One region of the Colwellia sp. NW0002-52-1 genome, then DNA from elsewhere that is predicted to be linked to it. Evidence: predicted binding sites of a transcription regulator. Region 1 holds the regulator's gene; each other region holds the start of a gene.

Evidence for each region. Region 1 encodes sigma-54, which starts transcription at its own class of promoters, with help from an activator protein. Its sites were predicted from a motif close to GTTGGCACGNNNNTNGNNT; they were not measured.
Region 2: AC27H3_RS13090 (flagellar hook-length control protein FliK) is a predicted target of sigma-54. The motif match lies at 3,366-3,384, and genes of this name have one in related genera.
Region 3: AC27H3_RS15605 (DUF1328 family protein) is a predicted target of sigma-54. The motif match lies at 3,805-3,823, and genes of this name have one in related genera.

The regions. Positions count from the first base shown of each region.
Region 1 covers NZ_BAAJLU010000002.1:237,532-245,536, forward strand. Annotated here, with positions in the region: gene mlaF (phospholipid ABC transporter ATP-binding protein MlaF) at 1-171, opposite strand, end outside; gene AC27H3_RS03775 (calcium/sodium antiporter) at 763-1,743, shown strand; gene AC27H3_RS03780 (KpsF/GutQ family sugar-phosphate isomerase) at 1,761-2,726, shown strand; gene kdsC (3-deoxy-manno-octulosonate-8-phosphatase KdsC) at 2,726-3,274, shown strand; gene lptC (LPS export ABC transporter periplasmic protein LptC) at 3,271-3,837, shown strand; gene lptA (lipopolysaccharide transport periplasmic protein LptA) at 3,869-4,348, shown strand; gene lptB (LPS export ABC transporter ATP-binding protein) at 4,349-5,080, shown strand; gene AC27H3_RS03805 (RNA polymerase factor sigma-54) at 5,141-6,646, shown strand; gene hpf (ribosome hibernation-promoting factor, HPF/YfiA family) at 6,681-6,968, shown strand; gene ptsN (PTS IIA-like nitrogen regulatory protein PtsN) at 6,998-7,450, shown strand; gene rapZ (RNase adapter RapZ) at 7,457-8,005, shown strand, end outside.
Region 2 covers NZ_BAAJLU010000013.1:57,908-65,912, forward strand. Annotated here, with positions in the region: gene fliG (flagellar motor switch protein FliG) at 1-403, shown strand, start outside; gene fliH (flagellar assembly protein FliH) at 428-1,222, shown strand; gene fliI (flagellar protein export ATPase FliI) at 1,417-2,781, shown strand; gene fliJ (flagellar export protein FliJ) at 2,800-3,234, shown strand; gene AC27H3_RS13090 (flagellar hook-length control protein FliK) at 3,447-5,750, shown strand; gene fliL (flagellar basal body-associated protein FliL) at 5,853-6,392, shown strand; gene fliM (flagellar motor switch protein FliM) at 6,524-7,585, shown strand; gene fliN (flagellar motor switch protein FliN) at 7,719-8,005, shown strand, end outside.
Region 3 covers NZ_BAAJLU010000019.1:25,981-33,985, forward strand. Annotated here, with positions in the region: gene AC27H3_RS15585 (NAD-dependent succinate-semialdehyde dehydrogenase) at 129-1,514, opposite strand; gene AC27H3_RS15590 (SDR family oxidoreductase) at 1,867-2,502, opposite strand; gene AC27H3_RS15595 (MAPEG family protein) at 2,563-2,985, opposite strand; gene AC27H3_RS15600 (hypothetical protein) at 3,324-3,572, opposite strand; gene AC27H3_RS15605 (DUF1328 family protein) at 3,583-3,759, opposite strand; gene AC27H3_RS15610 (S1/P1 nuclease) at 4,091-4,873, shown strand; gene glmS (glutamine--fructose-6-phosphate transaminase (isomerizing)) at 5,032-6,864, opposite strand; gene AC27H3_RS15620 (DeoR/GlpR family DNA-binding transcription regulator) at 6,877-7,638, opposite strand; gene AC27H3_RS15625 (substrate-binding periplasmic protein) at 7,726-8,005, opposite strand, start outside.

The sequences.
Region 1 (8,005 bases):
TGGTTTTATTTGTCCGCCAATAAGTCGCAACAAGGTTGTTTTCCCAATACCGCTAGGCCCCATTATTGCTGTCACTTTACCTTTAGGAATAGACAAACTGATGCCATCATAAATAACACGTTCGTTACGCTTAAAAGTCATGTTTTTAATATTAACTAAAGTTTCAGACATATTGTTAGAGATAACACCAGGTTAATTATTGCTTATATTTTAGAATTCTAACGCAGCGCAACACGTCAGTCATTACAAATTAATAAATATTTAATAGGAAAAGAGTAAGTAAAAGTATGCAAATGTAATCATATGTAACGTGGCCTGTGTAAATGCTATAAATACACGGCACTATAAAAACAAAACATGAGTGTAATGCTAACAGCGAGGTAAATTTAAGTTCTAGCTAAATATTTCACAAATATTATGTTGAATCTGTGTGCCAATAATATCAGAAAAAGTTTATACTGCCCGCTGCACAATATAATGTCATTAAATGATTATTAATTGGCTGTTATCAATCAACATCATTGGTTTATAATCCCATTTTTAATAACAAATAAATTATTATGTAAGTAAGTTAAATGTAGGTGAGTACTCAAGAACAATATGAATTGTTCGCGCTTATACAAAAGTACCCATATATAATTCGGAAATTTTTAACTGTTTATAGGTATATTAGCTAGTTAGGCAATGCCAGCTCATAAATATAAAGCTTAACCATAGCAGCGAAATTACCAACTATTTTATTTATCCCAACAGGAGTTTTGAATGTTAATTCAAATTTTGATCTTATTACTTTCACTAATTATTTTAGTGTGGAGTGCAGACAAATTTGTATTTGGTGCTTCAGCATTAGCGCGTAACCTTGGTATTTCTCCAATGATTATTGGTTTAACCATCGTTGCTATGGGCTCTTCTGCGCCTGAAATGATGATTGCAGCTACCGCTTCATTGCAAGGAAACCCTGATACCGCTATTGGTAACGCAATTGGCTCTAATATTACCAATATTGCCTTAGTCTTAGGTTTAACCGCACTATTTAATCCTTTAACAGTGTCTTCATCTACAATTAAACGCGAAATTCCACTAATCCTTGTTATTACAGCCATCGCAACCTACATGTTAGCTAATAGTAATTTTAGCTTTAATGAAGGTCTTATTTTGATCGTTGGTTTTGTTGTTTATATTGCAACCTTGCTATTTGTGACGTTAAAACGTGCAAAAGAAAATCCAATTGACGATAAAATGGTGCTCGAAGCCGAGCAAGAAGTTCCTGATGGTGTGAGCACTAAACACTCAGTGATATGGCTTATTGTTGGTATGATTTTACTGCCTTTAAGTGCAAGCTTTCTTGTAGATTCTTCTATTTTTATTGCTAAAGCATTTGGTATTAGTGATTTGGTTATTGGCTTAACCGTAATTGCTATTGGTACAAGTTTGCCTGAGTTAGCTGCCAGTATTATGAGTATCATCAAAAAAGAAGACGACTTAGCACTGGGTAATATTATTGGTTCAAATATATTTAATATATTAGCGGTATTATCGCTGGCTGGTTTAATTGCTCCGGGTGATATTGATAACGCGGCAGCAAGTCGCGACGCCCCATTTATGCTAGCAACAACATTCTTATTGTTTATTCTTTGTTTTAGCCGTGGCGGAAAGTTTCGCATCACGCGCGCGAAAGGGTTATTATTATTAGCTGTATTCATTGGTTATCAAGTGCTTCTTTTTAGCCAAATTAACGCCTAAGAAATTGGTTTTATGTAATGAAAAACTTTAAACAATTAGCACTCAATGTAATTAACATTGAGCAACAAGCTATTGCTGAGCTTACACAGTATATCGACGACGATTTTGCAAAAGCTTGTGAACTAATGTTTAGCTGTCGAGGTCGAGTAATCGTTATTGGCATGGGAAAATCTGGGCATATTGGCGGTAAAATTGCGGCTACTTTAGCGAGTACAGGTACACCGTCATTTTTTGTTCACCCAGGAGAAGCAAGCCATGGCGACCTTGGCATGGTAACCATAGACGATGTTGTATTAACCATTTCTAACTCTGGTGAAACAGGTGAAGTTTTAGCAATTATTCCTGTGCTTAAACGTATAGGTGCGAAAATAATTGCCATGACAGGTAAACCTGACTCTACGCTGGCTAAACTCGCCGATACACATGTTTGCGTAAAAGTATCTCAAGAAGCTTGCCCGTTGGGATTAGCACCAACATCAAGTACTACTGCTACCCTAGTAATGGGCGATGCTTTAGCAGTGGCCTTACTTAATGCACGCGGCTTTACCGCTGACGATTTTGCCTTATCCCATCCCGGTGGTAGTCTGGGTAAAAGGTTATTATTACGCTTAGCTGACATAATGCACAAAGATGAACGTCTGCCAACAGTAGTAGAAAGTGCTAAAATAAAAGATGCTTTAGTTGAAATGTCATTGAAGGGTTTAGGAATGACAGCAGTGGTTAATGCTCAGAATAAGTTAGTGGGTTTATTTACTGATGGCGACTTGCGCCGTATTCTAGACGCTGAAATTAACATTCATCAAGATAGTATTACCAGTGTAATGACTAAGCAGCCATTGGTTGCCAAACAAGATATGCTTGCTGCTGAAGCATTAAAAATAATGGAAGATAAAAAAATCAATGGTTTAATTATCGTCGATGAAAATAATCACCCTATTGGCGCAATGAATATGCATGACTTATTAAAATCTGGAGTGTTGTAATTTTGAATAGCTTATACGGTAAAGTTGCATCAAGTACGTGGCAAAAAGCAGAAAAAATAAAACTCTTTGTTTGTGATATTGACGGTGTTTTTTCTGATGGCCGCATTTATTTAGGTAACAATGGCGAAGAGCTAAAAGCTTTTCATACCAAAGATGGTTACGGCATAAAAGCCCTAGGAGCCAGTGGTGTTGATGTTGCAGTGATCACAGGCAGACAATCCAACATTGTACAAACTCGTATGAGCGCCTTAAACGTTAAACACATAGTGCAAGGTGAAGAAAACAAACTACCAGCATTGAAAAAAATGATCGCCTCATTAAAGTTAATGCCCGAACAAGTGGCTTACATTGGCGACGACATGCCTGATTTTGACTGCCTTAATTATGTTGGCTTTAGCATAGCGGTTAATGATGCCCACCCAGCTATAGTAAACCTGTGTGATTACATCACTTATACCCGAGGTGGTTTTGGTGCAGTGCGTGAAACTTGTGATCTTATCATGCAAAGTCAAGGTACATTAGCCAATGCAACAGGTGCAAGTATATGAATCGCATAACCATTGCGACAATTTCACTTTTTCTCCTAGCGTTAACAACCTACGCCCTACTTGAATGGTTCGGAGCTAAGAAAGAAACCAGTAGCACTCTAGAAGTTGCTAATAACCCAGAATTTATTGCTGAAAACCTCAACAGCGACGTTTACAAGTCGACTGGCGCATTATCTTATAATGTTGAAGCCCAACGCATGGAGCACTATGCGCAGCTAGAAGTAACCCATTTTGAATACCCTCGTTATACCTTATACCCAAAAAATAACAAACCAACATGGCAGATAAGCGCTAATGAAGGCACACTGTATAACAACAATCGTGTAAAATTAAAAAATCGCGTACGTTTAATCGCGACTGATGAAGAAAGTTTAATACAGGAAGTACACGGAAAAAATTTAGAAATGGATCTTAAAACGAATATTATCAGCTCAGAGCAGACTATCTTAATATTAGGTAAAGGATTTACTATGTATGGCTCAGGATTAATTGTAGACTTAAACACAACACAGATGACATTGACCGAACATGTACAAACCATTTATAAAAAAATTAAAAAATAGCCTTATTGGCATAACTGCATGCGTAATATTAATGCCGCTAGTAAGTGCAGAAAAATTCAACGTAGACCAAGAAATTAAAATTTCTTCGTCGCGACAAGCTGCGGATCTAAAAAATAAAATATTCAGTTATATTGATAACGTTATTATTTCCCAGGGTTCGCTTACCATTAATGCCGAGCTCGTTCAGGTAATCACTCAAAACGAAAGCGATAATAAAATTTATATTGCTAAAGGCTCTCCAGCAACTTTTGAACAGACATTGCAAGACGGTAGCCCAATCAACTTACAAGCAAATGAAATTAGATATGAGCCACACAAAAATACCGTTGTAATTTCTGGTAATGCTTTGCTGCGTCAAGAAGGCAGTGAAGTTAGCGGCAGTAAAATTACTTATAACTTTGAAACTGAGTATGTGAATGCCGAAAGTTTAGAAAATGCCAAAGTTGAAACTGTGCTACAACCTAAAAATAAAACTGAATTGCCAAAAAAATCTAAGGAAAAGCAAGAGTAAATGTCTATTTCAACCTTATCAGCCACCGGACTTGCTAAAGCTTATAAAGGCAGAAAAGTCGTTAAAAATGTCAGTATGAAAGTTTCTGCTGGGCAAATTGTTGGTTTATTAGGACCTAATGGCGCAGGTAAAACTACTTCATTTTATATGATTGTTGGATTAGTCAATAACGACAGTGGTTCCATAGTATTAAATGATGAAGATCTGACTTTGTTGCCAATGCATGAGCGTGCTCGAAAAGGTATTGGCTATTTACCTCAAGAAGCTTCAATTTTTCGTAAACTTACGGTTTATGACAACATTATGGCCATTTTACAAACGCGTAAAGCATTAAATGATGTAGAGCGAGAAGAAAAGCTTGAACATTTACTCGAAGAATTTAACATCAGTCATATCAAAGACAACTTAGGTATGAGTTTATCTGGCGGTGAACGCAGACGCGTTGAAATAGCACGAGCATTAGCTGCAGATCCAAAGTTTATCCTGCTTGATGAACCTTTTGCGGGTGTTGACCCTATTTCGGTAGGTGATATAAAAAAAATTATCCTACACTTAAAAGAACGCGGCATCGGTATCTTAATTACCGATCATAACGTTAGAGAAACTCTTGATGTTTGTGAGCATGCTTATATTGTTAGTCATGGTGAGCTTATCGCAGAGGGAAACTCTAATGAAATACTTGCAAATCAACACGTAAGAGATGTATACCTAGGTGAACAATTCACGTTATAGTGAGTAACATAATCACGCGGTAATACTATCATGTACTTGAACAGGGAAATGAAAACGTAAATGCGTCCTACTCTGCAACTCCGTATCGGACAACAATTAACGATGACCCCGCAATTGCAGCAGGCTATAAAGCTGTTGCAATTATCAACTTTGGATTTACAACAAGAAATTCAAGAAGCTCTTGAAAGTAATCCACTCCTTGAAGTTGACGAATCGCCAGATAATAATTCAGAAAGTACTCCTGATCACCTCGAAGAAGGTTACTCTGCAGGTGTTAATGAGAGTGCTGAAATATCATCAGATGGCAGCGAAGACTCTGCACCAACAATTGATGAGATAAGCTCTTCAGAAGGCTTAGCAAAAACTGACATTCCTGAAGAATTAAACGGTGATACAACCTGGGATGACAATTTCAGCGCAAGTGCGAGTAGTGGCGGTGTGGGCGTTGCTTCAGAAGACTACACCTATCAGGGTGAAACTAAAGATTCCTTACAAGACCACCTAATTTGGCAGATGGAGCTCACTCCTTTTAGCGATACCGATAGAGCCATTGCTGTTGCTATTATTGAGGCCGTAGACGAAGCAGGATACTTAACCGTTAGCGCAGAAGAAATACTAGAAAGTGTTGGCATTGATGATGTAGAGCTCGACGAGATTGAAGCTGTACTGAAACGAATCAATGTTTTTGACCCGGTTGGAGTAGCTGCTCGCTCAATTCCTGAATGTTTGCTTATTCAACTTAACCAGTTTTCAAAAGATACGCCGTGGCTCGCTGAAAGCAAACTAGCCGTTACCGAGTTTATCGACTTACTTGGTAATCGTGATTATCGCCAGCTTATGCGTAAATTACGCATAAAGGAAGATCAATTACGCGAAGTTATCCGTTTAATCCAATCTTTAGACCCTCGTCCGGGTGATAGCGTAATCAAAAGTGAAGAACAATATGTTATTCCTGACGTATCTGTTGAAAAGAAAAATGGCCGCTGGACCGTTGAACTCAATCCAGATACCGCGCCAAAGTTATCGGTAAACCAGCAATATGCAGCTATGTCTCGCACGATGAAATCATCTGCAGATAGCCAATTTATTCGTTCAAATTTACAAGAAGCTAAATGGTTTATCAAAAGCCTAGAGAGCAGAAACGACACCCTATTAAAAGTGTCTAATTGTATTGTACAGCGCCAGCAAGGCTTCTTTGAACATGGCCCTGAAGCTATGCGCCCTATGGTTCTAAATGATATTGCCGAAGCCGTAGATATGCATGAATCAACTATTTCTCGTGTTACTACACAGAAGTATATGCATACACCCCGGGGAATTTTCGAGCTAAAATACTTCTTCTCAAGCCATGTAAGTACCGAAAATGGTGGTGAATGTTCATCAACTGCTATTCGTGAACTGATTAAAAAACTTGTCGCCGCAGAAATACCTGCAAAACCATTAAGTGATAGTAAAATTGCTGATGTATTAGCAGAGCAAGGTATAAAGGTAGCAAGGCGTACCATTGCCAAGTATCGAGAGTCACTTTCCATACCGCCATCAAATCAACGTAAAAGCTTACTGTAGGCGGTTGCATTCACCCAAAAGAGGAATTAAGCATATGCAAATTAATCTTAGTGGACACCATGTCGATGTTACCGACTCATTACGTGATTATGTAAATGAAAAGTTCGAGAAACTGGAGCGCCATTTTGAACATATAAATAATGTTCATGTGGTTTTAACCGTAGAAAAGTTAAATCAAATTGCTGAGTCAACGGTGCATTTAAGTGGCTCAGAAGTACATGCGAAAGCGGAGCATAATGATATGTATGTTTCAATTGATGCATTAATTGATAAATTAGATCGCCAAATATTGAAATACAAAGGCAAAATCAACAAACATTAGCGCCATGTCGCTTTAGGTTTTATAAGTTTATGAAGTTGCAAGACATCTTAACTCTAGACTGCACTATTTGTGCTGCTCCGGGTTCCAGTAAAAAACGTATTCTAGAATACTTAAGTAGTCTGGCTGCCGAAAAATTGCCTGAACATGATACATTTCAGCTTTTAGAGAGCCTTGTAAAGCGCGAGAGAATGGGTACAACAGGTATAGGAAATGGCATAGCAATACCACATGGACGCATAGACAATACCTGTCAACCGGTTGCCGTTGTTATTACAACAGAAGAGCCCATTGACTTTGACGCTATAGATAATCGCCCTGTAGATATTTTTATCGCGCTATTTGTGCCTGAAAACGAATGTCAGAATCACCTATGTACTCTGCAAAGTATTGCTAAAATATTTCGTGAAAAGCAATTTTGTAAAAAAGTGCGTAAATGTCAAAATAACCAAGAATTGTTTCAGTTAATTCAACAGGCGAGTTAAACCTCAATGAAATTAATTATTGTCAGTGGCCGTTCAGGGTCAGGTAAAAGTGTTGCGCTGCGTGTATTAGAAGATTTAGGCTACTATTGTGTTGATAACATACCGGTCAATTTATTGCCGGCTTTAATTCATACCGTTATTAATGATTATGAAACTGTTGCCGTAAGCTTAGATGTTCGAAACCTACCCGCTGATCCAAACGATGTTCCAGAAATTATTGAGTATTTGCCAAACGCCGTTGAATTAAGCCTTCTATATCTCGATGCTGATGATAGCGACCTTATTCGACGTTTCAGTGAAACTCGTCGTTTGCATCCACTTATTAGACAAAATATAGCCCTAGATCAAGCAATGGCGTTAGAGAAAAAGCTGCTTGAACCTATTGCAAGTCGTGCACATTTATATATCAATACCAGCCAATTAACTCCACACCAGCTAGCTGACTTAGTGAGAGAACGGGTTTTAGGTAAAAAATCGGGTTCTATGGTGGTAGTTTTCGAATCTTTTGGCTTTAAGCATGGTGTACCACAAGATGCAGATTATGTCTTTGATGCA
Region 2 (8,005 bases), on a different contig from region 1:
CGATATTATGAACTACCTAGATACTAATGTTGAAGGTATGTTAATGGACTCAATTCGTGAGCACGATGAAGAAATGAGCCAACAAATTCAAGACTTAATGTTTGTCTTTGAAAACCTTGCTGATGTAGACGACAGAGGTATTCAAGCGATATTAAGAGAAGTACAGCAAGACGCATTAATGAAAGCCATTAAAGGTGCAGACGAAGCGCTAAGAGAAAAAATTATGGCGAACATGTCTAAACGTGCCGCTGAAATGTTGGCTGACGATCTTGAAGCCATGGGGCCAGTGCGCATTAGTGAAGTAGAAGCCGCGCAAAAAGAAATCTTGGCGGTTGCTCGTCGATTATCTGATTCAGGTGAAATTATGCTTGGTGGCGGCGGTGGCGGCGATGAATTCTTATAATATAGTCTCATTGAGAAATAAATAATGTCGACGAACCCAACACCAAAATCTGATCAGCACGAAAATAAAAAATCAGCACAAGTTGATACTTGGTCTGTTCCAAATGTGCAATCAGACATAGAAGAAGTTCAAGGGCAAACCAATGCTTTAGGTAAGTCACGTAATTGGCGGTATGAACCGCCAGAAGAAAGCAATGTTGCCGAGCCGGTACCATTAACAGCACAAGACATTGAAGATATTCGCCAAGCGGCATTTGATGAAGGGTTCTCCCAAGGCAAAGCCGATGGTTTTGCTAAAGGTTTTGAAGAAGGCAAAGTTAGTGGTCACGAAGAAGGGCTAAGCACTGGTCACGAAGAAGGTGTAGCACAAGGTCTTGCTGAAGGTAAAGAGACAAGCGATCAGCAAGTTGCAGCCATGCAAGCGCTAATTGAACAATTACACCAGCCTTTACTTAACGTAGAAAAAAACGTTGAAGCACAATTATTACAGTTAGTTGTACAATTAACTCAAGCTGTCACTAAGCATGAAGCTAAAACCAATCCAGATATACTTTTATCAGCCATTGCAGAAGGCATTAAGGCCTTGCCAGGGCAAGAGTCTCAAACACAAATTCTATTGAACCCACAAGATATTAAATTGGTCGAACAACAATTCGGCGCAAGTCATATTAAAGAGCAAGGCTGGCGCTTACTTGCTGCTCCGCAGTTAAGTCCAGGTAGCTGCCAAATAGAAAATAGCACGTCGAATATTGATCTGAGTGTTAAATCACGTTTAAACGAAGTGTTGGAATCTTTTTTGCAAGAAGCACTACATCAGTAATTTTTGCTTTTAAACGTCAAGTTTTTAACGATATAGGCATTTTAAGTAGCGTACAAACGCCTAATTTGTCATTAATATCGTAGTAGCGCTCACTAAAGCCCAATGAGTACTTATTCTTTTCGCTTCAACAAAGCATAATAAACATAACAAAATTGCAAGTCGCATCGTTAAATCACCTAAAAGCGTAAACACCTATGGTTGACATAAATCGCATAACTGAACGTTTAAAAAACTGTGAAAAACTTATACACCCGCAAAGTGTTTCTGTTGCTGGGCGTTTAGTGCGTGTTGTAGGTTTAACGTTAGAAGCGGTTGGGGTTAAAGCACCTGTGGGCAGTCAATGTTTAGTGGAAACCTCTCAAGGTGATCTTATAGCTGAAATTGTCGGCTTTTCACAAGACACCACCTTTTTAATGCCAGAACAAAGTTTACAAGGCGTATTGCCAGGGGCACGTGTTGTGCCGTTATCAACTAAGGCGCGCTTACCGCTTTCTATGGATTTACTTGGCCGTGTAGTAGATGGTGTCGGTAAACCGCTTGATGGTAAAGGGCCAATAAAAGCGTCAGAAAATTACCAATACGACAGCAAACCTATTAATCCACTTTCAAGACGAGCCATTAGCGAACCTCTAGATGTTGGCGTGCGCTCAATTAATAGCTTTCTTACCGTTGGTGTAGGACAACGTATGGGCTTATTTGCTGGCTCAGGTGTTGGTAAAAGTGTGCTACTAGGCATGATGACCCGCGGAACAAGTGCTGACGTTATTGTTGTTGGACTTATTGGTGAACGTGGTCGAGAAGTCAAAGAATTTATAGAAGAAATTTTAGGTGAAGAAGGGAGAGCACGCTCTGTGGTGGTTGCTGCCCCTGCCGATAATTCGCCATTAATGCGCTTAAAAGGCTGTGAAACGGCGGTGCAAATTAGTGAATATTTTCGCGACCAAGGTTTAAATGTTTTATTACTGATTGATTCGCTGACCCGATACGCACAAGCACAACGTGAAATCGCCTTAGCAGTAGGTGAGCCGCCAGCGACTAAAGGTTATCCGCCTTCGGTGTTTTCTAAACTACCACAATTAGTTGAGCGTGCAGGTAACGGCGGTGATGGACAAGGTTCTATTAGTGCTTTTTTCACCGTATTAACCGAAGGTGATGACTTACAAGATCCCATTGCTGATGCCGCTCGCGCCATTTTAGATGGTCATATAGTTTTATCACGTAAATTAGCCGATGCAGGACATTATCCTGCGGTTGATATTGAAGGTTCAATCAGTCGTGTTATGCCTATGGTAACGAGTGCAGAGCATCAACAACTTGCGAGACAATTACGTCAAGTGTATGCGCTGTATCAAGAAAACAAAGATTTAATTTCTATTGGCGCCTATAGCAGAGGTACTGATCCAAGAATCGATCAAGCAATAGACTTGCAGCCGGTGATTCAATTTTTCTTACAGCAAAAAATGCTTGAAATTATTCCGTATGCTCAAAGTTTAACGCAGTTGCAAGAAGTATTGGCAGCAGCACAGGCTCATGCTCAACAAAATCAACCAGCACAATAACATTAAGGTGATAACACGATGAAACAGTTAAATACCTTATATAAATTTGAGCTCGATAAAGAGCAAAAAGCCTCGCAGGCATTACAAGCGGCTGAGCTTGATTATCAACAAAACCAAGAGCGTTTAAAAAATGTTAGTGATTATCGCTTAGAGTACATGCGTCGACTTAATCAGCGTTCATTAGAAGGAATAGACAGTGCAACCTATAGTCACTTTCATGCCTTTATTGCTAAATTAGATAATGCTGCTCAGCAAGTTAAAATCGCGGTGCATCAAGCTAAAGCGTTGGTTGAAACCAGAAAAAAACAATGGTTAGAGCAACGCCGCAAAATACAAGCGGTTGAGTTATTACGAGATAAAAAACTCGCCATTTTAGCGCTTGCTGCCAATAAGCAAGAGCAAAAAATGTTTGATGAAATTGCTACTCAACAATATGTTCGTCGCAATAGATAAAACTAACTCCCTTACCGTTAGTTGGTATTCATTTTAACTCCTGACTTCTGCAGATAAGAAAAATATTACAGACGAACAAAAAACTAAGCTATTCACATCGTACTAAGCCAAATCATACTTATTTAAATTGGTTTGGAATGATTTTTGCTTGGTTATCAGCAGCAAGTTACTTTTTAAATTGCGCTTATGTTTTAATTTAGGAAAGGTTGATTATGTACCAAGTGAGTTTATTGTCTTCTGATGTTGGTAAATCCTCTGATTTATTAGGAGGTAAAGGAGATGCCGCCAATAAAAATCAAGCTAATGGCAATGCGTTTTCTGATGCCATGGAGCAACATTACCCTAATAAAAGCACCACAGAAGCGGATGCTAAAAAAAGTACAGGTGGCAATTTTGAGTCGAAAGCGGCAGAACAGTCACCACTTATTGAAAAAAATGGTACTGCGATTAAACGAATACGTCATGAACTTAAAGATGCTCATACTTTACCTGTGCCTTTACCCGTTGAAGATGAATCATCAATAGCGGGCTCAACGAGTGTTATTAAATCAGCTACTTTGCCGGTTTCATTTGTAATTGATAACGAAGCTATGTCGGCTAAATTAAAAGCTGAAAAGGCCATAAATGATGATGCACACACTTTACCCGTGCCATTGCCGATTGATGATGAATCTTTAGTTACTCACCCATTAGCTGAAAACGCTTACATCATTACGGCACCGATAACAGCAGAAGAAAAAACATTAATATCTGCAGAAGAACCAAGTTTAGATCCTGCAATCAATAAAAAAGCTAACGAGCATACGCTACCTGTGCCCGTTGCTCCCACTCATGATAAAAATAATAGCATTATCGCTAATGAGGCAAGGTTAAATGCCGGCAGTTCAGCGGTGAGTTCTGATAAAGTAGCATTAGCAAGTGCATCCCAACAAGATCTGAAATCTGGCTTAAATGGTGGACAGGTTGTAGGTCAGAACTTGGCTGCAGGTACGGAAAAAAATGTTGAAAATGACGAAACAGTCGATCTGTTAAAAATGTTAAGTGGTGCACAGAAATTATTAACAAAATCAGCACAAGCCAACAGTGTAGAAAGCAGTATAAATAACAGTGTAAATAGCGGTATAGAAAAAAGTATAGATAACACTGAAATTAAACCTAATACACAACAAAATGTATCCGGTACAACCACTAAAATATCTGCTGAGTTATTACAAAATAAGCGTATAGAAACTGGAACTAGCGCGATCGATACCAAAATGCCTGCAAGTAATAAGTTGAATGAGCAAGCGATTAATGCCAATTCAACCGCCACAACAGATAAGCTAACAACGCCATCTGTAATTGATGAAATGACCAACCTTATCGAAAGCACTAAAAATGATAAAAACAAATTAGTAGATAATAAAGATATTACAAACGAAAAGTCAGTAGCATCAAATCTTTCTGATAATGATATTAGCGCCAACAAAAATAATGTCACTAAAACACTAGAGTTAGCTCAAAGCCAAGAAAACGCTATACATGAATCTACTGAACATAAAAAGGCTTTAGCGGCAGAACAATCCACTGAAAAGTTGACTAATATTAAAGGCGATGCAGTTGCTGTAGAACACACTAAAAAATCAACAGAAACCCAAACCTTTGTGAATAAAGTCAGTGCAGCTGAAACCAACGAGTCAAAATTACAAGTAGCAGAATTGAAAAAAGAAGCGAATGCGGGTGATACGGCTCAACGACCTCAGGTTAATCAAAGTACGGCAACAGTAATACCAACTTCACCAACAGATAAAAATGCTGACGGTTCACATAAAAATACCGTTATGGATGAAGCAACTAAACTAGCGAATACTTCAGATGAAGAACAAACAACGTTAAAGTCGACAGACGATAAAAAAGCCAATCAAACTGAAAAAGCAATATCAGCCTTTAATCCTGTCATTAACCATTCAGTTAATGCGCAAGCAGCTAGAACCTTAACAAGCGCTGCAGAATTAAATGCGCATCAAGAGCAAAGCTTTGAAAATACCCTTAACCAACTCAATACCAATACCGTACAAACACAGAAATCTATAACCGCTATTAACACTGAAACCATTGCCATTTATCGTAAAGATTTTGCAAATGCGGTTAAAGATAAAGTGATGGTAATGATTAATCAAAAAATTCAGCAGGTTGAAATACAATTAGACCCGCCTGAAATGGGTAATATTCACGTTAAAGTGAACCTACAAAATGAGCAAGCGGCAGTACAATTTGTTGTACAAAACCAACAGGCTAAAGACGCGCTAGAGCAAAATATGAACAAGCTACGCGAGATGTTAGCCCAAAGCGGTGTTGATGTTGGCGATGCAAACATAGAACAACGACAAGCCAGTGAGCAAAGCGAACAGGGCTTTAGTCAAACGGGCAATAACGGTACAAATGTAGAATCAGCTGAAGATAACTTCGGTGAAAATGACTCGGCAGTGCTTGATGTGGTTAAAGCTTCATCAACTGGTGTCGATTACTACGCTTAAATGATGAATAGAGCCACAATACTTGATAAAACTCTTTGGTTTAGCGGCTATTCAACGATATAGTTTAACAAGTACTTTAAAAAATCTTCAAAGGAAGGGCAAATGGCTGACGAAAAAGAACTTGAACTAGATAATTCAGGTAAAAAAAAGAAGCTGATTATTATTATCGCTATTGTCGTTATTTTAGCTGTTGGCGGCGGAGCTGCCGCATTTTTTATGCTAGGCGGCGAAGATGAAACTGCACAAGCAGGCGTTGATACTGAACTAAGCACTGATGGTGAAGCAGCAGAGTCTGGTGCAGTAGCTGAAGGCGCAGCACTTGGTTCAGCCTTGTATGTCCCTATGCCCCGACCATTTCGTTTTAATGTACCAGGCAATGCAAGAGATCGTTTTGTTGAAATTCGAGTGCAATTGCTTGTACGAGGAGCAGAAAATGAAGAAGCAGCCAAAAAGCATATACCACTTATTGAAAGTACCTTACTCGGTGTTTTTTCACAATCAAGCGCCGACGATTTAGCAACAAGTGCCGGAAAAACTTCATTAAAACAATCAGCTTTGGTTGAAGTTCAAAGCATTATGAAAGAAATTGAAGACGCCGATGTTGTTGAAAAAGTATTATTTACTGGCTTTGTGATGCAATAAAAAAATAACAGCCAGATTAGCTAAACGCACTTTATAAATGCATAAAGTGCTAAAAAACAACAACTAGTAATTTTTCCATAAAACACGAAGTAAACAGCGTAATTACATTAACAAGATAAAGAGACTGTCGAGTGAGTGATTTATTATCTCAAGAGGAAATTGATGCACTTTTACATGGTGTAGATGATGTTGAAGAAGAAGACATTGTAGAAGACTTTTCCTCAGCTGAGGGGACGATGGATTACGATTTTTCTTCTCAAGATCGTATTGTGCGTGGGCGCATGCCAACCTTAGAAATGGTTAATGAACGATTCGCTCGTCATATGCGTATTAGCCTATTCAATATGATGCGCCGATCCGCTGAAGTGTCGATAAACGGCATTCAAATGATTAAATTTGGCGAATACGTACATACTTTATTTGTGCCAACCAGTTTGAATATGGTGCGCTTTCGACCACTTAAAGGCACTGCACTCATTACCATGGAAGCTCGTTTGGTTTTCATTCTAGTGGATAACTTTTTTGGTGGCGACGGCCGTTATCACGCGAAAATTGAAGGTCGTGAATTTACACCAACAGAACGTCGCATTGTGCAAATGCTACTAAAAATTATTTTTGAAGATTATAAAGAAGCCTGGTCGCCTGTTATGGATGTTTCTTTTGAATATCTTGACTCAGAAGTAAACCCTTCAATGGCCAATATTGTAAGCCCAACTGAAGTGGTTGTTATTAGCTCTTTTCATATTGAACTTGATGGCGGCGGCGGCGATTTTCATGTGGCACTTCCTTATTCTATGTTAGAACCTATTCGAGAGCTGCTTGATGCCGGTGTACAAAGTGATAAAGAAGATACCGACATGCGGTGGTCGAAGGCGTTGCGCGATGAAATAATGGATGTGCCGGTTGAAATTTCAACAAAATTTATCGAAGTTAAATTGTCATTACAAAAAATTATGGATATGAAAGCCGGTGATATTATTCCAATTGAAATGCCAGATCATATAACGGTGTTAGTGGAGAGTTTACCCTCGTTTAGAGCTAAGTTAGGGCGTAGTCGTGATAATTTAGCATTAAAAATAGAATCAAAAATTAAACGTCCAGAGCAAGTTAAATCTGAACTTACCATTCTTACTAAAGGTGGCAAGCGCTTAGACAACGATTCTGATCTGCATTTATTAGAAGATGATTTATAACCCGTTTTAAAAGAAAATTTTAAAATAACTTGATTAAATGTGGTGTAAAAATCGCATAACAGCATAATAAGTAATAACAAACGAGTAGCGTGGATATTTTGACGGTACGCGATGAAAATTGAGGCAATGCAACATGAGTACAGATAACGAAGATGATTTGAGCCAATGGGATGAAGCAATGGATGAGCAAGCCGCATCTGAAGCTGCTGAAACTGTTGAGTTAGAAGACCTACAAGAAGATAGTGAAACTATTTCAGGTGAAGAGAAACATAAACTCGATGCTATTTTAGACATTCCTGTTACCATTTCAATGGAAGTAGGGCGCAGCCACATTAGTATTCGTAATTTATTACAGCTTAATCAAGGTTCAGTTGTAGAACTTGACCGCGTTGCAGGCGAAGCTTTAGATGTATTGGTTAA
Region 3 (8,005 bases), on a different contig from region 1:
AGTTTTTAAGTGAATGATTTAACCGTTAATACGGCTTAAATTTTAAGAAAACCTACTATAATTTGACTTTAAAAACGCCCAACTTACATTGAGCGTCTTGATTATAAATAAAACAATCTCGTGCTTCGTTATGATGTTGGTCTATTAATCATTATTGATTTAATATTAACGAATTCTTTTAAACCAAAACCACCATGCTCTCGACCATAACCACTGTTTTTCACTCCTCCAAAAGGTAGGTTTGGTTGCGATAAACCATAGCCATTTATGTTAACCATACCCGTGTTAAAGTGTTTCTGAGCAAGCTCAACCGCTCGTTCTTCGTTTATAGAGAAAATACCACCACCTAAACCATAGCGAGAGTCATTAGCAATTCGCATTGCCTCCTCATCATCACTCGCCTTTATAAGCGCAGCAACAGGACCAAATAGCTCATCATCATATGCCGGCATATTAGGTCTTACGTTTTCTAGAATAGATGCTGGGTAAAAGAAACCTTCTCCCTCTGGAATATCACAACCACAAACTACCGTTGCACCACGCTTAATAGATTCAGTAACTTGTTGGTGTAATTTATCACGTAAGTCTTTTCTCGCCATTGGGCCTAAATCAGTATCATCTGCCCAAGGGTCTCCTAATGTTAGTTGCATCATCCCCTTTTTAAAGCCTTGTTTAAACTCATCATAATTTTTTTCGGTGACGATAAAGCGTTTTGCAGAAACACAGGTTTCACCATTATTAATAACTCGTCCTTTAACACAGGTTGCTATCGCTAGCGCAATATCTGCATCATCTAAAACCATGTATGCATCATTACTACCTAGTTCTAATACTGTCTTTTTGCTATGTTTAGCCGCTTCTTCTGCTACCAACTTTCCAACTTCATCGCTACCGGTGAAAGTAACCCCTTGAATAGCATCATGACTAATTAACTTACTGGCAGTTTCACCATCAATAAGTAACGACTGGTAAACATACTTGGGAAATCCAGCTTGCTCATAGAGAGATTGAATTTTTTCTGCCATACCAAACACATTAGAGGCATGTTTCATCACGGTAGTGTTACCGGCAACTACATTAGTAATGCTATATCTCATCACCTGATATAAAGGGAAGTTCCATGGCTGAATTCCTAAAATAACACCAATAGGTTGATAAGTGATCAGTGCTTTACCTTGTTCATAATCGCGTTCTTCATTAGCCAGTGCCTGTTCAGCAATGCTAGCCGTGTATTTACAGATTTCAACGCACAGCGCTACCTCTTGCTCACCTTGGGATTTAACTTTACCCATTTCGTCAACCATGAGTTGCACTAACTCGTGCTGATTGTCTTCTATCACTCGCGCTAGCGATAGCGCTAACTTTGCTCGCTCTGCAACGTCAACAAGCTTCCATTTATTGAAACTCTGTTCGGCATTTTCTAAGGCAAGCTTAGCTTCGCCATGTGTCAGCAAGTTATACTTTTTAATCTTTTCCTCGGTAAAGGGGTTGATCGTCTCTATTGAATTACTCATTAGTTTTTTGACCTCTTGTCGCGTTAGATATACAGAGCATTGCAAGGCTAAAGCCACATTTCACATTAAAACAAGCCCTATAACCCCTTGATTTAATGATAAATAAATATGGTTTATTTTAGCTTGTTAATAAGTAAACCAATGGGCATGAAAAATATTCATTATGAAGTGTGAGATTTACAGATTGGGGGTGCACTAAAATTGCCAATAGGGCTAATGAGTCCCCATTAACCTAAGCCCTAAATAGCAATAACGCGACTAAAAAGTCGCGTTATTGCTTAATGCTGATCTTAATCAATATAGCATCATAGTCATTTAAATAAATTGAGCAGGGCTCACAAATATTAAATGTCTATTTCATTACTTCATCAATACTTTTACTGCCATTAAATAGCTCTGTTATTTTGTTTACTTTAGGTGAATTATTAACAATAAATAACAGTGCCTTAGCAACGTCATCTCGTGTAATAATTGCATATTCTTTTTGCTCGGGCCTTGTTATTGTAAATTTTCCTTTACCTGCATCATTGGTTAATGTGCCAGGACGAACAATAGAGTAGTGCAACCCGCTACGCATTAAATGTTCGTCAGCCATGTGTTTGGCAATTAAGTAAGGTTGCATACTTTCTGAGCCTTCTGACGGTGCATCAGCACCGATTGAACTGACTAATATAAAGTGCTCAATCGCATTAGCTTTTGCATAATCAGCCGCTCGGCATGCGGCCCATAAATCAATTAACATGGTTTTATCTGCTCCTGTATTACCACCAGATCCAGCGACAAAAACCACATTGGTACATTGCTTAAATGCCTTACCAAAATCTTTAGTGAGATCGGCTTCAACAATCGTTAAATTTTCATTATTAATAGCTGATAATTTACTTTTATCACGAACAAGCGCAACAACATGATTACCATCATCAAGCATAAGTTGGGTAAATTTTTTACCAATTTGGCCACTGGCACCAATAATTAATGTTTTTTTCATATTATCTGTTTCCTTATAGTATTTAAGATTTCTATTCGATTATGTAAATGAATAAAAAATTTAAAATGCAATTAACCTTAGTCCAATCATTACCAACATGGTGATATTGGCAACTACACCAATTAAAAAGAAATAAGTACGTGGGCTTGGGTTTTTCTCGGTTGCAATAGCATAGTACAACGCCATATGGATAATTCTCGCGGCAAGATAAACCCATACGCAAACAGCAAAAATAGGGCTTTGAAGGTTAAGAGCAAAAGCAAAAAGAACCGTGCCTACAAATAGCGTACTGTTTTCTAGCGTGTTTTCAAAAGTGCGGTGTGATCTAAATACAAAACTATCGTGGGATAAATTTTCGTCAATTTTGCCTGGAATAGCATTGGGTTGCTTAGCTTTACTAAAAGTTGCTACTGCCCACTGAACAAGTACCATCAATAAGTATAAGTAAAACCCCAAATAGGCTGAGTTGCTTACTGTAATCATTATTACTTCCTTTTTATCTATTGTGAGCATTAAGTAGCAAGTATCGAGCCTAATTTAAGCCATTGATATTTAGTTATTTAACTTTAGAAAATATCAATGGTGTATAGAAAGTACAAAGGCTATTGTAAAGATTACTTATGCCAAGGTTGAATTTTCATTCAATGAAGATAACGCTTCAAGTTAAGTGCGGATCTGTAATTGATGCTTATTACCTGAATGTTAGCCGGTAGTAAAAGTTGAAATATATTGCCAATATTTTTATCGCTAACCTTATAAATTCGATGAAAAACAGTCACCAAAAAAGGCCTAGAAAGGCCTTTTTATTTCTTAACTGTAGATTAACAGTCTGTATCGTCAGCTTTTACGCCTTCTTTTACATTTTCACAAGCGTCTTCAACAGCATTACCAGCATCAGTTGCCATGTCACTTACTTTATCACCGGCATCTTCCATAGCATTTCCGGCATCATGTACCATGTCATCGACTTTCTCACCAGCGGTTTCTGCTTTATCGCCACTACATGCCGCTAAACCTAATACTGCTACAAGTGTGATCATTGTTGTTGATAATTTTTTAATAAAAGTCATAATTTTTTCCTTAAAGTTTTGGTGATTTACCACGAATGGCATTAGCGATTAATGAAATAACCAATAATACAACGAAGATGAAAAATATAATTTTAGCAATACCAGCTGCTGCGCCTGCAATACCACCAAAGCCAAATATTGCCGCAACGATAGCAACAACTAAAAATGTAAGTGCCCAGTTCAACATAGTATTCCCCTTTAATTAATTTAGTTTCGAACTACGAGTAACTTAATGCTTTAATCGTGCCAGATAGAAAATAAAACATAAGCTAATGTTATATAAAGATTTAAATTAATCACATCTAAATTACTTTACAGATTTCATATTAATTAATTGAAATTTTTACAGACAGGTTTGTATAAGTTGCAGAGCAATGAAGAGAATTAAGTAAATTTATAAAACAGTGGTGTTATGCAATAAACAACAACTAGTTGTATATTTCTCCCTAGATAAGCAATATAGCGATAAAATTGTATCAATCTATAAAATTTAGCAAACTAAAGGAAAAGGACGATAAATGATTAACAAAATGTTTATGGTTGTCATGATAACCATATTAGCTAACTTACCGATGAAATCAGCTTCAGCATTAGGGCCTAATGGGCATCGTATAGTGGCAAAAATCGCTGAAGATAACTTAGACCCTGACGTTAAAAAGGTACTGATGGAAATAACTAATGGTGATCCATTAGCAAAATTAGCAAACTGGCCTGACACTATTCGTTCAGATAAACATTGGGACCATGCCAAGCCTTGGCACTATATCTCAGTAGATGATGATGAGTCATTTACCGGACTAAGCAGAAGTAAATCAGGTGATGTACTAAAAGCCTTGTCTGATTTTGAAAAACAGCTTCGCAATAACACCATAAGTAAGGAAGAGAAGTGGCAAGCATTAGCCTTTTACATACATTTTGTTGGAGATATACACCAACCATTACATGTTGGCCGCAGAGATGATCGTGGCGGCAATGATATAAAAGTAACATGGTTTGGAAAGTCCAAAAATCTTCATGCAGTATGGGATTCTGCCATTATCGAAAATCAAAAGCTGTCTTACACCGAGTATGCTCATTTTTTAAATAATTACTCTGCAGATACCATTAAATTATGGCAAAGCGCTAAATATCTTGATTGGGCAAAAGACTCCAAAGCTATAAGAGCCAACGTATATAACTTTTCTGAAGATAAAGAATTAAGCTATCAATACGTATTTAAAAATACACCATTGTTAAATGAACAAATGTCTAAAGCAGGTGTACGTCTTGCGGGAATGTTAAATAAAATTTTTAAAATGTAAGAAGGGTTTAAACTATTTTAAGCTGTTGATAAAGCCATAGCTTGTCATGAATTTTAGCTTTATAAACTTTGGGTTTATCGTTTTAATTTGGTACCAAAATTAGGTATTTGGTACCAAATTAATTAACTATTAAAGCCGCATTAAATAACAATCAAATGCTATTCAACTGTAACTGATTTCGCTAAGTTACGTGGTTGGTCAACATCTGTACCTTTAATTATCGCCACATAGTAAGACAATAACTGTAATGGTAAGGTGTAAACAATAGGAGCAATAATGTCATCGCAATGCGGCACATTAATAACCTTCATTGTATCATCGCTGCTAAAGTTAGCACTTGCATCAGCAAATACGTACATTAAGCCACCACGAGCACGTACTTCTTCAACATTAGATTTTAATTTTTCAATTAAGTCGTTTTTAGGGGCAACAACAATAACAGGCATTTCGGCGTCAATTAACGCTAATGGTCCATGTTTAAGTTCACCTGCGGCATAGGCTTCAGCATGAATATATGAAATTTCTTTCAGCTTCAATGCGCCTTCCATTGCAATTGGGTATTGATCGCCACGACCTAAAAATAATGCGTGATGCTTATCAGCAAAGTCTTCTGCTAAATCTTCAATTGAACCAGCTAAAGCTAATACTTCTTCAAGTTTGTTTGGCAAGGTCATTAACGATTGAGCTATTTCGTTTTGCTTTTCTGACGACATACCATGATGTTGACCAATGGCTAATGTCATCATTAATAAACCAACTAGTTGCGTAGTAAAGGCTTTAGTAGAAGCTACACCAATTTCTGCGCCAGCTTTAGTCATAAAGGCTAAATCAGATTCACGAACTAATGATGAGCCTGCAACGTTACAAATAGTTAAGCTCGCACGGTAACCAATTTCTTTTGCTAAACGTAAAGCAGCTAGGGTGTCAGCCGTTTCACCTGACTGTGAAATTGTTACTAATAAAGCATTTTTCGGCACATGCGATTGACGATATCTAAACTCACTGGCTATTTCGATATTACATGAAACACCGGCTAAAGCTTCTAACCAGTAACGGGCAACCATACCTGAGTGATAACTGGTACCACAGGCAATAATTTGCACATGCTCAATTTCTTGAAAAATATCGTCAGCGCCATCACCAAAGGTTTTGATGTCTAACACATTACCTAATAAGCGACCTTCTAGCGTATTACGAATAGCTGTTGGTTGCTCATAAGTTTCTTTTAGCATGTAGTGACGGTATTCACCTTTATCACCAGAATCGTGACTTACTTCCGACTCTTTTGCTTCACGCTCTACAGACTTACCATCAGCATCAAAAATGTTAACTTCGAAACGTGTAACTTCAGCGACATCGCCTTCTTCTAAGAAAGAAAACTTACGCGTAACGGGTAATAATGCCAACATATCTGAGGCAATAAAGTTTTCACCAACGCCATAACCGATAACTAATGGGCTACCTGATCGCGCAACGATTACACGATCTTTGTCGCGAGTATCAACAACAACGGTACCGTAAGCACCTTCTAATTGTTTTACGCTAACTTGAACTGCGCTTAATAAGTTTTCTGCTGTTTTTAATTCATGATGAACTAAATGTGCGATAACTTCAGTGTCTGTTTCCGAGGTAAAAACATACCCTAGGGCTTGCAAGCGAGTACGCAAGCTTTCATGGTTTTCAATAATACCATTATGCACAACCGCTATAGTTTCTGATGATACATGCGGGTGAGCATTAACTTCACTTGGCGCGCCATGCGTTGCCCAGCGTGTATGCGCAATACCTGTGCCGCCAGCTAATGGGTTAGCATGCAATGCATCAGCAAGCTCTTGCACTTTACCTAAACGACGAGCTCGCATAAGTTTGTTGTTATTATCAATTATTGCAACACCAGCAGAATCGTAACCACGATATTCTAATCGCTTTAAACCTTCTACTAAAATGTCTGCTACATCACGCTGTGCGACAGCACCTACAATTCCACACATATTCTTGTCCTTTTAACTGGCAATAACGAGGTTAACGCCTTGTTTAATTATTTCGCTTCTCACGTCTTCAGGCATGTCTGCATCTGTTATTAACGTGTGAATTTTGTCCCAAGGTAATTCTAAATTAGGGATTTTTCGATTAAGTTTTTCTGAATCTAACATTACAATAACTTCTCGCGACACTTCAGCCATAACGCGACTTAAACCTAAAAGTTCATTAAAGGTTGTTGTACCACGCGCTAAATCAATACCATCGGCACCAATAAATAACTGATCAAAGTCATAAGAACGCAATACATTTTCGGCAATTTGCCCTTGGAATGATTCAGAATGTGTATCCCAAGTACCACCGGTCATCAATAATGTCGGTTCGTTTTCAAGCGCATGTAAATCAGACGCTATTGCTAGCGAATTAGTCATAACCACTAAACCTTGTTTAGCACTTAACTCACGCACCAGGGCAGATGTTGTACTGCCGCTATCTAAAATAATACGGTTGTGATCACGAATCAGCGATGCTGCTGTTTTTGCGATCATAATCTTTCGTTTCGAAACTTTCTCTGTTTTAGGTTCAGTAATTTCATGCGGTAAAGGCACAGCTCCACCGTATCGGCGCAATAATAAACCACTGTTTTCTAATACGGCTAAATCTTTACGAATAGTAACTTCTGAGGTATCGAACATTTTCGCAAGGCTATCAACACTTACTTCGCCTAAGTTGCTTAATTCTGCAATAATGGTATGACGACGCTGTTGGGTATTTCGTTTTGACATTGCTTTCGTTTACACTCTTAAAAGTTTCGGTTTAAAACTTAGCTATTAGAACAAAAGCTGAAAATAAAAACAATATTTATCTAAGATCTAATCTTCTTTCAAGGCTTTATAAGCCAAATAATATTGATAACCGGGATCGGTACGTAATTTATCTGCAGCACGCTTCAGTTTTTCGAGTATGCCGCTTTCTGTGTTTATATTCGCAGCAATATAACTATCTCGACGTGTTTCTGGTAAAACAAGAACAGAAAATAACGCTTGAGCATTTTGTTGCTGCTCTGCAAAGAAATCGGTTAATACATTCGGGTCGGCAAAAATTAAATCTACTTTACCTGATAAAAATAGTGCTATGCCATGCTTTAAAGAT